DNA from 3 places in the Streptomyces sp. NPDC101776 genome. Region 2 is predicted to be linked to each of the others. Evidence: riboswitches for the same ligand, from Rfam matches in the RefSeq annotation. Region 2 holds a riboswitch; each other region holds the start of a gene.

Region 1 (4,604 bases), on a different contig from region 2:
AAGAAGACCAGGCTGACCAGGATGAACACGGTGGGGATGATGAGGAGGAAGCGGACCACCAGGTAGCGGGCGAGTCCGTACCCGGCGGCGCCGTCGGCGGGGTTGCCGACGGCGCCGGGGGCCGTCTCCTGGGTCAGGGCACTCACTTCTTCGAGAGTCCTGCCCAGCGGAAGGTGTACGCGCTGGTCAGCGCGTCCGGCACACCGCTGACGTCGGTGCGGGTGACGATCGCGGTGGACCCCTGGAGCAGCGGCAGCAGCGGCACCTGCGCGGCGGCCTTGTCCTGCGTCTCCTTGAGGAGTTCGGCGCGCTTGGCCGCGTCGGTCTCCGTCTCCTCCTCCAGGATCAGCGAGCGTACGGCGGGGTCGTCATAGCCGTTGGCGACCCAGCTGTTGGCCGAGTAGAAGGGCGAGAGGTAGTTGTCGGCGTCCAAGTAGTCGGCGTACCAGCCGAGTTGGTACAGCGGGTACAGGTGCTTGATGCGGTCCTTGCCGTACTGGGTCCACTCGGTGGACTGGAGGTTCACCTTGAACAGACCGGTCGCTTCGAGCTGGGTCTTGACGAGCGCGTACTCGTCGGCCGAGGACGAGCCGTAGTGGTCGCTGTTGTACTGGAGGTTGAGGGTGACGGGGGTGGTCACCTTCGCCGCCTTCAGCCGTGCGGCGGCCGCCGCCTTGTCGGGGCCGCCCTTCTTGTCGCCGTAGAGCGACTTGAAGGAGTCGCCGGCGCCGGTGAGTCCGTCGGGCACCGAGCTGTAGAGCGGCTGGTAGCTGTTCTTGTAGACCTGCTGGGCGAGTTGGGCCCGGTCGACGGAGTCGGCCACGGCCTGGCGGACGGCCAGCGCCTTGGCCTTGTCGGCGTCCTTGGTCTTCGTGCCGTAGGGCTGCGTGGTGAAGTCGAAGACGATGTAGCGGATGCCGTTGCCGGAACCGGTGTGGACCTTGATGTCCTTCTTCCTGGCCAGGTCGTCGAGGTCGGCGGTGGTGAGGGTGCGGTAGACGGCGTCGACGGTGCCCTGTTGGACGTCGAGCTTGAGGTTGCTGGCGTCGGTGTAGTACTTGAGCTGGATGTTCTTGGTCTTCGGGGTGCCCAACTGGCCGCCGTAGTCGCTGTTTTCGGCGAAGGAGACCAGCGAGTTCTTGTCGTAGCTCGTGACGCCGTACGGGCCGCTCCAGGGCTTGGCCGCGACGATGGCCTTGTCGTCGAGGATCTTGTCGGCGGGGAAGGCCTGTTCGTCGACGATGTAGCCGGCCGCGGTGGACAACACCTGGGGGAACAGGGTGTCGTTGGCGGACTTGAGGGTGAAGACGACCGTGGTCGGTGACGGGGCGGCGACCGAGGCGAGGTTGTACAGGAGCGACGAGGGGCCGTTCTCGTCGGCGATCTTCAGGGTCCGGTCGAAGGTGAACTTGACGTCGGAGGAGGTGAGTTGGTGGCCGTTCGCGAACTTCAGGCCCTTCCGCAGAGTCACCGTGTACTCCTTGGGCCCGGTCAGCTCGATGCCGGTGGCCAGGTCCGGGGAGACCTCCGTGGCGCCGTTCTTCACGCTGAGGAGGGTCGCGTAGACCTCGCTCTCGATGGTGCCGGAGCCCGCGTCCCAGGTGCCCGCCGGGTCGAGGCCGGCCACCTGGTCGGTGGTGCCGACGGTGATCGTCGGACCGTCGGACCCGGTGGACGTCTTGCTGCTGGTGCAGCCGCTGAGGGCGACCAGGAACGCCGCGCCGAGGGATATGGCGCCGAGGGGTCGAAGAGGTCTGACGGTGCTGGAGTGTGCCATGGCTGGTCTCTGTCTCCGCATGGGTGGGTGCGCGAAAGGGGTGCGGCGGGCAGGACATGCCGGGCGCGCGCTGTCGCGTGAAGGGTGAGAGTGGGTGAAGGTGCTGCGCGAGGAACGGGTCAGCTGTGACAGAGACAGCTGGAGACCAGCAGCAGATCCACATGGCGCCGGGAGCACAGCACGAGGCCAGTTGCCACGCAGTCCTCCTCAAGGTGTCGCCGGCAACTGAGGCCGGTGGGAACGCACTTGCAGAACAGGAACATCCGCCGAGCGGTCACCTGGGGCACCCCACTGCGTCGGGGGTTGCCGTCCGGCCAGCCAGGGCTTGATCACCGGAACTCGTAGCTCGCGCTCACCGTAGATCGACTGTTCTGTCTGCGTCAAGAAGGCCCGGGGCGGCGACCGTGTGCGGGGAAGTCGCTTTCTGCCGGGCGCGGAGTCGGTGCCGACAGGGTTGGCGGGGAAGGGAGTTCCGCCGGGCGGCCAACTCGGTGGGGGTGCCGCGGTCATCGACGGCATCGTCCAGGGCCGCCCGCACACGGCCGAAGCAGACGGGCTCGCGCAGCCTCACATCCGGGCTTTCAGCACGTCGACCTCACAGCCCGGCGCGAACGGGTCGAAGCCGTGCTCGCTCAGCCAGCGAACCACCAGCAGGCTGCGGAACGACCACCACGCGCGGATCACGTCGAGGTCGACGTCGGTGCCGTAGCCGGCGATCAGGTCGTCGAGGCGCTCCTCGTGTCCGAGCGTGAAGGTGGCGAGGTCGTACAGGGCATCACCCTGGGCCGCCTCGGACCAGTCGATGATGCCGGTGACCTCGTCGCCGTCGACGAAGACGTGCGCGATCTGGAGGTCGCCGTGCGTGAACGCCGGAGTCCACGGCCGGAGCGCGGCCTCGGCGACCTGGCGGTTGCGGGCGACCAGGTCGGCGGGCAGGACACCGTTCGCGACGAGCGACTCGCACTCGTCGTCGAGTTCCGCCGCCAGCGCGACAACGCTCCGGCCGGGTCGGGGCGGCAGCGGCGCGTCGTGCAGCTTCCGGATGACGGCACCCGCCGCGGCCCACGCCGCCGGCGATCCGGTCGACGGCCCGCCGAGGCGCCCGAGCGTGGTCCCCGGGAGCGCGGCGATCGCGAGCACGTGCGGCTTGCGCCACAGGACCTCCGGGGTCGGGACCGGCGCCAGGGCCATCGCCTCGACCTCGACGTCGATACGCGCCTGATCGGCGTCCACCTTCAGGAACACGTCACCGACACGCAGGGTCGCGCGCTCGGAATGAGCGACGACGACTTCGACCTCGTCCATGGGCGACCAGTATTCCGGGGACGAACGGCGACGTCGCCGGGTTTGTCGCGTGCGGCTGCGCGGCTGACCGCGTCCTCTCGGCGTCATGGATCTGTCTGGCGTCACGTTCCGCGACTCGTCGGGCTTCAACGCCCTCCTGCGCCTACGACGCCCTTCGCAACCGGAAACGAGGGTGCGTCCTGGTGCTCCTTGTGGCCCTTGCGGCGACGAAGGTCCGGAGGTTCCGGCGGGGAGCGGCGCGCGACCTCCCCAGGCAGTGCGCCGCCCCCGCCATCGCGCCTCGATTACCCCCAGGTTCCCGCCGTACTCCCGCTCAGAGCCATGGGCACGCCATTCGGCGACCGCCGCGGTCAGGGGCGGGTCTGCGAACGTGGTGGGGTGTTCCTGTCCGAGACCACCCCAACCTGGCCCAGCCGCCCCTCCGGCCGTGTCGGCACGTCTTGGAACGGCTCGTCGCCGGTACCTCCCGGACCGACAACGAGGGCCGGCGACTTGTCGTCCAGGATCCGGCCCACTCTCGCCGGGCACGGCCGGACTCGGCGAAAGGTGCGCTCCCAATGGGTCAAGCGCATCGCCCGGGGTAACCGGAACGGAACGTGAGAGCCGAGCGCCTCTCGGTATTCCTCCAGCAGAAGCGCTCCCGCAGTCCGCAGGACGTGCGGGACTGAGCGAAGGAGCGCCAATGGATGCGGCCGTGCTGCTCGAGGTCGAGCACCGACAAGGTGATCGAGGATCTGACGGTCCGCTCCTGGACCGAGGAGACGAACTTCTGCCCCGCCGTCCGCGCGGCGATGCCGTCCTCACCCTCCTTCCATGCCGCCCCACCACGCGCCAGTCCCCGAAGACCGGCACCCGGCGGGGGTGCCGTAGGCTGCGCGCGCTGGCGTTGGTACACACATACGAATATCGAGGGAGCATCTGAATGGTGAAGCGAGACAGCGCCGCAGACCTGGTGGGGCTCCTGACTGCCGACGACCGCAATCTGGCCGAGTCGTGGGTCGCAGAGGTGTCGAAGTCCCTGAGTGGTCGCGTGGGCCGGGCAGAGCTCGACCGCGAGCTGCGAGAACTCTACGAAGCCCTGGTGGAGGCATTGCGGCAGGGCGCAGCCGATGTCCACTCGGAGCAGATGTCCGAAGTCCGCGCCCTGCTGACCGAGTTGTCGCGGAACAGGGCACGCCAGGGGTTCTCACCGAGTGAGACCGCCATCAGCGTCTTTGCTTTGAAGCGGGTCCTCGAACCGGTGCTGGAGAACGGCTCCGTCGACGAGATCCGCGCCTACGTGCGGCTCGCCCGCGTCCTGGACGGCCTGGGGCTCTTCACGATCGAGACCTACACGCAGACCCGGGACGAACTCATCACCGCGCAGGCGGAACAGTTGCTGGAGCTGTCCACGCCGGTGGTACGGCTGTGGGACGGAGTCATCGCCGTACCGCTGGTCGGCACACTGGACTCGGCGCGGACCCAGGTCGTGATGGAGAAGTTGCTGCAAGCCCTCGTGGACACCGGCTCGGAGCAGGCCATC
Region 2 (4,604 bases):
GTCATCGTGGCTGTCCGCTTCCTTCTCGTTCGAGTTTCCGTGATCGCCGGTTTCCCCGGCGAGTGTGGCTCGTAACCCTACGGCCTGGCGGGTACTCGCCGCTCGGCCGTCCACAGCGGCGAGGCACTCCGCCCGACTGCGTCCCGTTACGTCATGCTCTGTGGTCATGATCAGCAACTGGGGCCCGGCGCTCGTCAGGACGTTCCGCGGCACCTCGACGCCCATGACGTACACCCTGATCGGCCTGTGCTGCCTGATCTTCGTCCTCGGCCCGGCCTCGGGTTTCGTCCCGTCCTACGGCACGGGGGACGCGCTGCTGGTGGCGCAGCGGGCGTACTTCCGCCGCTGGGGTGTGGTCCCGGCCGACCTGTTCGCGAGCCCGGCCCGAGAGGCCCTCACCCCGGTCACGGCCCTGTTCATCCACGGCAGCTGGATCCATCTCCTCGGCAACATGCTCTTCCTCTACGTCTTCGGAGCGATGACCGAGGAACGGCTGGGCCGGGTCGAGTTCACCCTGTTCTACGTGGGCTGCGGCTACCTGGCGCTGCTGGGGTACGCGGTGGCCAACGCCGGCTCCGCGCAGTCCCTCGTCGGCGCGTCCGGGGCGATCTCGGCGGTCCTCGGGGCGTTCCTGTACTTGTTCCCCCGGGCCCGCGTGACGAGTCTCCTCCCCTTCCTCTTCTTCCTGCCGCTGCGCTTCCCCGCGTGGGTGGTCCTGCCCTTCTGGGCGGCCCTGCAGTGGCTGGCGGCGGGGCAGGCGGCGCAGGGGCCCGGGGTGGCGTACCTCGCCCACCTGGTGGGCTTCACGCTGGGGTTCGGCTACGCGTGGGTGAGATTCGGTCGTACGACTAGAGTTGGGCCCGCCCCAGTAACGGTCCCCGAGGGAGAGAACCAGCCGTGATCACCGCGATCGTCCTCATCAAGACCAGCGTGGACCGGATTCCGGAGATCGCCGAGTCGATCGCCGCGCTCGAATCTGTGAGCGAGGTCTTCTCTGTCACCGGTACGTATGACTTGATCGCGATGGTGCGGGTGCGGGAGCACGAGGATCTGGCCGAGATCATCCCCGGGCGGATCAGCAAGATTCCCGGGGTGGAGGGGACGGATACGCACGTGGCGTTCCGGACGTACTCGCAGCATGACCTTGAGGCGGCGTTCGCGATCGGGTTGGACTCGTGAGGTTGAGCGCCTAGTGGGGTGGGGGCGCGGATCGTTTGCGGCTGACCGTCCGTTGTGGCTGGTCGCGCAGTTCCCCGCGCCCCTAGGGGGTTGCCCTTGGCGTGCGTCGAGACGGCGCCGTCGGGACAGTCGGAATCACACCGCCGGGACGCAGCGGCCGTTCTCCGTGTGGTAGTTCCACTTCGCGCCGTTCGTCACCAGTTCTCGTACCGCCGTCACGAAGCGCTCGACGTGCTCGTCCGGGGTGCCCGCGCCGAAGCTGACTCGGATCGCGTTGAGGGACTTCTCGCCGGGGGCCGCTTCGGGGGCGCCGCACTCGCCCTGGGTCTGGGGGTCGCTGCCCAGGAGGGTGCGGACGAGGGGGTGGGCGCAGAAGAGGCCGTCGCGGACGCCGATGCCGTACTCGGCGGAGAGGGCCGCGGCGAAGTGGGAGCTGTTCCAGCCGTCGACGACGAAGGAGATCACGCCGACGCGCGGGGCGTCGTCGCCGAACAGGGACAGGACCTTCACCTGCGGGACCTCGGCCAGGCCCGCGCGGACCTCGGCGATCAGGTGCTGCTCGCGGGCCACCAACGTGTCGAAGCCCGCCTCCGTCAGCGCCTTGCAGGCCGACGCGATGGAGTAGGCGCCGATGACGTTCGGGGAACCGGCCTCGTGGCGGGCGGCGCTGTCGTGCCACTCCACGTCCACTCCCCCGTCCTCGCGCCGGGTGACCTTGCGGCTGGCGCCGCCGCCCGCGAGGTAGGGGTCGGCCGCCTGGAGCCAGTCCGCGCGGCCGGCCAGGACGCCGGAGCCGAAGGGGGCGTAGAGCTTGTGGCCGGAGAAGGCGATCCAGTCGACGTCGAGGTCCTGGACGGACACCGGGTGGTGCGGGGCGAGTTGGGCGGCGTCCAGGACGATCCGGGCGCCGTGGGCGTGAGCCGCCGCCGCCAGCTCCCGTACCGGCCACAGCTCGCCGGTGACGTTCGAGGCGCCCGTCACGCAGACCAGGGCCGGGCCCTGACCCTCTTCATTGGACACAGTGCGGGCGGCGAGGGCCTGCTCCAGGGTCTCGACGGCCTGGGCCGGGGTGCGCGGGGCGTTGAGGTAGGTGACCTCGGCGTCCTTCCAGGGGAGGAGGGACGCGTGGTGCTCGGTCTCGAAGACGAAGACCTGGCAGTCGGCGGGAAGGGCCGCGGCGAGGAGGTTGAGGGAGTCCGTGGTCGAGCGGGTGAAGATCAGCTGGTCGTCGGGGCGGCAGTCCAGGAACTCCTCGACCGTCCTGCGGGCGTTCTCGAACAGGTCGGTGGAGAGCTGCGAGAGATAGCCGGCGCCGCGGTGGACGCTGCCGTAGTACGGGGCGTAGGCCGCCACGTCGTCCCAGACGCGCTGGAGGGCGGGGGCGCTTGCCGCGTAGTCGAGGGCCGCGTAGGTGACCTCGCCACCCGTCACGAGCGGGACGGTGACATCCCGGCCCAGAACGGGCAGCGGGGGACAAACGGTCTGGGCGACGGCAGCGGTGGAGACAGACATGGCGAACTCCCGTGAGAGGCAAGGCGGTTCCGCCGTGCGAGCGCGGACGACTCAAGCACGGTGAAGGGTGAAAGGGGGTATGCGGAGGCGGGGCTCGACGCCCTATCGCATTCGCTTGCTCACAGAGGGCTCCCTCGATGACCAGGACCCCTGGTGTCTTTCGAGGGGCCCGCGCTTGCCGCAGACCTCGCTGCCTACGGCCTGGTCTTCACCCGGGGCACCCCGCCACGGACGGAGGGTTGCCGGACAGTCGGCCGGGGCCTCATGACTGTCACTCATGACCTGATCAGAAAACTTACGTGAGGTGATCGCCGTCCCGCAACCCGTGTCCGGATCGCGGGACGACAACCCCCGTGGCGCTACGCGTTGCTGGCCGCGGCCCAGCGCTCCAGGGTCCGCTTGGCCGCTCCCGAGTCGATCGACTCCGCCGCCTTCTCCATCCCGGCCCGGAGCTGATCCGCCAGCGGCCCGTCCCCCGGCTCCAGGGCCACCAGGGCCGCCGCGGAGTTCAGGAGTACGGCGTCCCGTACGGGGCCCGTCTCGCCGTCCAGGAGGCGGCGGGCGACGCCGGCGTTGAACTCGGGGTCTGCGCCGCGCAGGGCCTCCACCGGGACCAGTTCGAGGCCGACGTCCCTCGGGTCGAAGGACTCCTCGGTGACCTTGCCGTCGCGGACGATCCACACCCGGGAGGTGGACGTGGTCGTCAGCTCGTCGAGGCCGTCGTCGCCGCGGAACACCAGGGAGGAGTTGCCCCGCTCGGCGAAGACGCCCGCGATGATGGGCGCCATCCGCGGGTCCGCGACCCCGACCGCCTGGGCCCGCACCTTGGCGGGGTTGGTCAGCGGGCCCAGCGCGTTGAACACCGTGCGGATGCCCAACTGGCCGCGCGCGGCGCCCGCGTGACGCAGCGCCGGGTGGAACTTGACCGCGAAGCAGAACGTGATCCCGGCCTCCTCGGCGACCTCGGCCACCCGCCGCGGGGTCAGCTCCAGGTTGACGCCGAGCCGCTCCAGGACGTCGGAGGCACCGGACGCGGAGGACGCGGCCCGGTTGCCGTGCTTGACGACCTTCGCGCCCGTGCCGGCGATCACGATCGAGGACATCGTGGAGATGTTCACCGTCTTCGCGCCGTCGCCGCCGGTGCCGACGATGTCCACCGTCCGCCCCGACACCTCGATCACGTTCGCGTGCTCGTACATCGCGCGCACGAGCCCGGTGATCTCCTCGACGGTCTCGCCCTTGGCCCGCAACGCCACCACGAACCCGGCGATCTGCGCGTCCGTCGCCTCGCCGCGCATGATCTGGTCCATCGCCCAGAACGTCGCGTCGGCGTCCTGGTCCTGGCCGTACAGCAGGGCGTTCAGTACCTCGGGCCAGGAACGGGCCGCCGCGGTGTCGCCTCCAGCGGGGGTCACAGCGCTCATACGGCCGCTCCTGGGTGTCGTAGAGAAATGGTTCAGCGATGTGCCCCCACCCTATCCAGCGCGGGACACGGCGAAGGGCCCCGTCCGGTGTTCGGACGGGGCCCTTCGACTGTGGCGTGGCGACGCCTCAGCGATCAGTGGTGGCCGTGGCCGCTCGTGATCTCCTTGTACTCCTCGACGGTGGGCTTGGGGATCTGGGACTCCTCGCCGTAGTACGCCTCGCTCAGCTTGGCGCGCAGCTTCTGGGAGCCCTTCACCTTGCGCTCGACGCCGTTGTCGTCGACCGTCGCGCCGATCGCGGCCGGCACGTACTGCTCGTGCGCGGTGAGCGTGTGCAGCGCGTCCTGGCTGAGCGGCTCGTGGATCTCAACGAACTCACCGTGCGGCAGGCGCTTGATGACGCCGGACTCGCGGCCGTGCAGCACCTTGTCCTTGTCGCGGCGCTGGAGGCCGAGGCAGACCCGCTTGGTGGCGAGGAACACGAGGACC
Region 3 (4,604 bases), on a different contig from region 2:
CTGGTTCATCCCGCGCTCGAGACCGCGCCGTGCCTCCTCGTCGAACGCGATGATCTTGGCCATGTGAAGTGGTCCTCCCGGACTGGGGTGGATTGCTCCGGACCGCGCTGGCGCCCGCGACGGACGGCCTGCCTGCCCCGATGGTTCCTTGCACCACCTGGCCTGCGGGCCTCACCGACCCGGTCCTTCGTTATCACTCTCACCTTCAGAGTGCTAACGCCAATGATTAGCACTCGGCATGGTCGAGTGCAAGCGGCTCCCACGTTCTGGCACCCACTCCGGCCCCTGCTGCGGCCCCCGAGTCCGACCCCCGGCTCCGGGCATGCCGAAGGGCCCGTACCCCAGGAGGTGACCCCCCAGGAGTACGAGCCCTTCGATGAGGAACGAAGAACGTCGCTGCTGTTCGTCGGCGCGTGCTTCAGGTGGTCGCGAGCCGGACCATGTCCGCCTGCGGCCCCTTCTGACCCTGCGAGATCTCGAAATCGACCCGCTGACCCTCTTCCAGGGTGCGGTAGCCGTCCATCTGAATCGCGCTGTAGTGGACGAAAACATCCGCACCACCGTCGACCGCGATGAAGCCGTACCCCTTCTCCGCGTTGAACCATTTGACGGTGCCCTGAGCCATGCCTAACTCCCCTATTACTGGCCCTTGCACGGACCCACACTTCGCGGATCCGGGTCAGACCTCACCCCCCACAGGATTGGGGGCGTGCGCCGGAACGCGTCGACCGCGGCCGAATGTATCCGTCCAACTGCCGTCTGCAACAGGTCAATCCGACGAGAATTCCGGGCAGGATCGGTCGGGAATTTACGGAGAATTCGTCCGACTTCAGGGCAAGTCGGGCCCGATAAAGGGCACATAACGCGCAAAATGCCTACACACTTTGGCTACTTCTCATCGCACGCGGAGCCGGTACTCATATGCGTCCGGCATGCGGAGTGGTGCGCGTTCCCCAACTCTACCGCGCTCAACCATACAGAATTGCCCCCTCCGTTTCTCTCACGGAGGGGGCAATTCGATGAACTCTCGGTAACCGGCGTTACCAAGGGTAATTATCAGCCGCCCGCGACGGCCGGAATGATCGAGACGCCGGCCCCGTCCGGAGTGGCCGTCTCCAGCCCCTGCTCGAACCGCACATCGTCATCGTTGACGTAGACGTTGACGAACCGGCGCAGCTTGCCCTGGTCGTCGAGGACGCGGGCGGAGATACCGCTGTGGTTCTTCTCCAGGTCGCTGATGACCTCGGCGAGGGTGGCGCCTTCGGCGGAGACCTCGGCCTTGCCGCCGGTGTAGGTGCGCAGGATGGTGGGGATACGGACGGAAACGCTCATGCTCAAGACCTCCGGTCAGGTACGGCTTTTGTCTTTCAGGGGCGCGGGGCTGTATCGATTTGCGGCTACCGGCGCGTGGGCGCGACCAGCCCCCACCGGCCCGCAGACGAAGAACGACTAGGACGCGAGCCCAGCTTCCCTGAACGACTCGAGGCTGGGCCGAATCGTCGCGGTGAGCCCAGTACCGGCGACCGCGTCCAGGGTCTTGAGACCGTCGCCGGTGTTCAGCACAACCGTGGTCAACGTCGGATCCAGCAACCCGCTCTCGATCAGCTTCTTCGCCACACCGACGGTCACCCCACCGGCGGTCTCCGCGAAGATGCCCTCCGTCCGCGCCAGCAGCTTGATCGCGTCCACACACTGCTCATCGGTGACGTCCTCGACAGCCCCACCGGTGCGCCGGGCGATATCCAGCACATAGGGACCGTCCGCGGGGTTCCCGATCGCCAGCGACTTCGCGATCGTGTTCGGCTTCTGCGGCCGTACGACGTCATGCCCCGCCTTGTACGCGACGGACACCGGCGAGCATCCTTCCGCCTGCGCACCGAAGATCTTGTACGGCTTGTCCTCGACGAGCCCGAGCTTGATCAGCTCCTGGAGCCCCTTGTCGATCTTCGTGAGTTGCGAGCCGGAGGCGATCGGCACGACCAGCTGGTCCGGGAGCCGCCAGCCGAGCTGCTCGCAGATCTCGTACGCCAGGGTCTTGGAGCCCTCTGCGTAGTACGGCCGCAGGTTGACGTTGACGAAGCCCCAGCCCTCGCCGGCCGGGTCGCCGATCAGCTCGGAGCAGAAGCGGTTCACGTCGTCGTAGTTGCCCTCGATGCCGACGAGCTCGCCGCCGTAGATCGCGGCCATGACGACCTTGCCCTGCTCCAGGTCGTGCGGGATGAACACGCAGGAGCGGAAGCCCGCCCGGGCGGCGGCGGCGCCGACGGCGCCGGCGAGGTTGCCGGTGGAGGAGCAGGAGAGGGTGGTGAAGTCGAAGGCGCGCGCCGCTTCGATGGCCTGCGCCACGACGCGGTCCTTGAAGGAGTGCGTCGGGTTGCCGGAGTCGTCCTTCACGAACAGCTTGCCGGCGTCGACGCCGAGTTCGCGGGCGAGGTTGTCGGCCTGGACGAGCTTGGTCCAGCCGGGGTTGATGTTCGGCTTGGTCGCCACGTCGGCGGGGACGGGCAGCAGGGGCGCGTAACGCCAGATGTTCGCGGGGCCCGCCTCGATCCGCTTGCGGAGCTCTTCGGTGTCGTAGGCCGAGAAGTCGTAGGCGATCTCCAGCGGGCCGAAACACTCCTCGCAGGCGAAGACCGGGCCGAGCGGGACGCGGTGGCCGCACTCGCGGCAGGAGAGCGCGGTGGCGGGGCCGAGGTCGACGGTGTTCGTGGGGGTGGGGTCCGCGGCGGTCGTGTCCGTCTTCGCGGGGTTCGTGGTGCTTGCAACAGTCTGCGCAGCCATGGAGGCGAGGCCCTTTCCTCATCTTCCTCACGACGCATTTCGCCATGAGACGGATTTGGCACCTTCCCGAGCCGGGAGCCTCGGCGCATGGCGGTTCTTTCACCACATGCGACAAGACCGGCTGGAGGGTTGCCGGGGCTTCAACGGGCCGTATCCCTCTGCCCCTCTGGATGAGCGGTGTTCAGTTGTGTACGCGATTGTCTCGCCGACGGCCCCCGACATGCGATGGTCATCAGCGTTGTTCAAGACTGTAACCGAAGGCCAGGACAGTTGAGTGAGCCGTCCGAACCGCGAGATGGACCAGACACTCACTGTCTGTGACCAGCCCTCGCCGAGAGAACGCAGAGGAGCCGCGCAACGTGCTGAAGGAAGTCGAGCACTGGCTGAGCACCCGCTCCTGGTCCATGACCGATCGGCCGCTCCACAAGATTCTTGCCGCCAAGCACCGCACGGGCCAGTCGGTCAGTGTCGTGCTGCCCGCGCTCAACGAGGAAGCGACGGTCGGCGACATCGTCGCGATCATCCGTCATGACCTCATGCAGCAGGTCCCGCTCGTCGACGAGATCGTCGTCGTCGACTCCGGGTCCACCGACCGCACCTCCGAGGTGGCCGCCGCGGCGGGCGCCCGGGTCGTGCACCGGGACGACATCCTGCCCCGCATCCCCGCCGTGCCCGGCAAGGGCGAGGTGCTGTGGCGCTCGCTGCTGGTGACGAGCGGCGACATCGTCTGCTTCATCGACGCGGACCTGAAGGAGTTCTCCTCGGACTTCGTCACCGGGATCGTAGGCCCGCTGCTCACCGACCCCGGCGTCGACCTCGTCAAGGCGATGTACGACCGCCCGCTCGGCGGCGCGGCCGGCCAGGGCGGACGCGTCACCGAGCTGATGGCCCGCCCGCTGCTGAACATGCACTGGCCTCAACTGGCCGGATTCGTGCAGCCGTTGGGCGGTGAGTACGCGGCCCGCCGCTCTCTCCTTGAGCAACTCCCCTTCCCCGTCGGGTACGGCGTCGAGCTGGGCATGCTCGTCGACGCGCTGCACCTGGTGGGTCTGGACGCGCTCGCCCAGGTGGACGTCGGGGTGCGCAAGCACCGGCACCAGGACGGGCAGGCGCTGGGGCGGATGGCCGCGCAGATCTACCGCACGGCTCAGCTGAGGCTGGCCCGCGGGCATCTGATCCGGCCCTCCCTGACCCAGTTCGAACGGGGTCCGGACGGTTTCGAGCCGCGCACGTACTCCGTGGACACGGAGGAGAGGCCGCCGATGGCGGACATCACCGAGTACCAGTCCCGCAAGGTGGCGTAGCAGCACGGCCGGTCAGGCCCCGGTCGGGCCGTGGGCCGGCCATGCCCAGGCCATGCCCAGGCCGCGCCCCGGTCGCGGTCCGGTCGCGGCCTGGCCGTATACGGATCCATCCGGTCCGTTGTGACCCGTCCGTACGTTTGAGCGTTTCCGGGCCGGGCTAGGTTGTGCCGTATGGCTTCTACGTCGTCCCCCTCGTCCCCGTCCGGTGCCGCTCAGGTGCTCGTCGCGTCCAATCGTGGCCCGGTCTCGTACGAGGTGGGCGACGACGGTTCGCTGCGTGCCCGGCGGGGTGGCGGCGGGCTGGTGTCCGGGCTGTCGGCGATCGGGCCGGACGCGGGGGCGCTGTGGGTGTGCTCGGCGCTGTCGGAGGGTGACCGGGAGGCGGTACGGCGGGGGGTCGGCGAGGACGGTGTGCGCATGCTCGCCATCCCGGCCGACGTGCACGCCGACGCGTACAACGGCATCGCCAACTCCGTGCTGTGGTTCGTCCACCACATGCTGTACCAGACCCCGCTGGAG

What was found. A riboswitch is a leader RNA that binds a small molecule or an ion and turns the genes downstream of it on or off. The one in region 2 is predicted to bind S-adenosylmethionine.
Region 1: another riboswitch for S-adenosylmethionine. It lies ahead of ACIRRY_RS41390 (ABC transporter substrate-binding protein); the one in region 2 lies ahead of ACIRRY_RS10295 (aminotransferase class V-fold PLP-dependent enzyme).
Region 3: another riboswitch for S-adenosylmethionine. It lies ahead of thrC (threonine synthase); the one in region 2 lies ahead of ACIRRY_RS10295 (aminotransferase class V-fold PLP-dependent enzyme).

Annotation. Positions count from the first base shown of each region.
Region 1 is NZ_JBIWMV010000020.1:184,532-189,135, forward strand. It holds gene ACIRRY_RS41385 (ABC transporter permease) at 1-146, opposite strand, end outside; gene ACIRRY_RS41390 (ABC transporter substrate-binding protein) at 143-1,777, opposite strand; SAM riboswitch class IV at 2,015-2,124, opposite strand; gene ACIRRY_RS41395 (phosphotransferase family protein) at 2,345-3,082, opposite strand; gene ACIRRY_RS41400 (STAS domain-containing protein) at 4,005-4,604, shown strand, end outside.
Region 2 is NZ_JBIWMV010000002.1:1,007,233-1,011,836, reverse strand. It holds gene ACIRRY_RS10310 (hypothetical protein) at 1-5, opposite strand, end outside; gene ACIRRY_RS10305 (rhomboid family intramembrane serine protease) at 167-901, shown strand; gene ACIRRY_RS10300 (Lrp/AsnC family transcriptional regulator) at 898-1,179, shown strand; gene ACIRRY_RS10295 (aminotransferase class V-fold PLP-dependent enzyme) at 1,315-2,691, opposite strand; SAM riboswitch class IV at 2,858-2,974, opposite strand; gene trpD (anthranilate phosphoribosyltransferase) at 3,051-4,115, opposite strand; gene ACIRRY_RS10285 (cytochrome bc complex cytochrome b subunit) at 4,250-4,604, opposite strand, start outside.
Region 3 is NZ_JBIWMV010000006.1:237,251-241,854, forward strand. It holds gene groL (chaperonin GroEL) at 1-63, opposite strand, end outside; gene ACIRRY_RS21700 (cold-shock protein) at 419-625, opposite strand; gene ACIRRY_RS21705 (MoaD/ThiS family protein) at 1,057-1,332, opposite strand; gene thrC (threonine synthase) at 1,450-2,781, opposite strand; SAM riboswitch class I at 2,797-2,958, opposite strand; gene ACIRRY_RS21715 (glucosyl-3-phosphoglycerate synthase) at 3,141-4,085, shown strand; gene ACIRRY_RS21720 (trehalose-6-phosphate synthase) at 4,257-4,604, shown strand, end outside.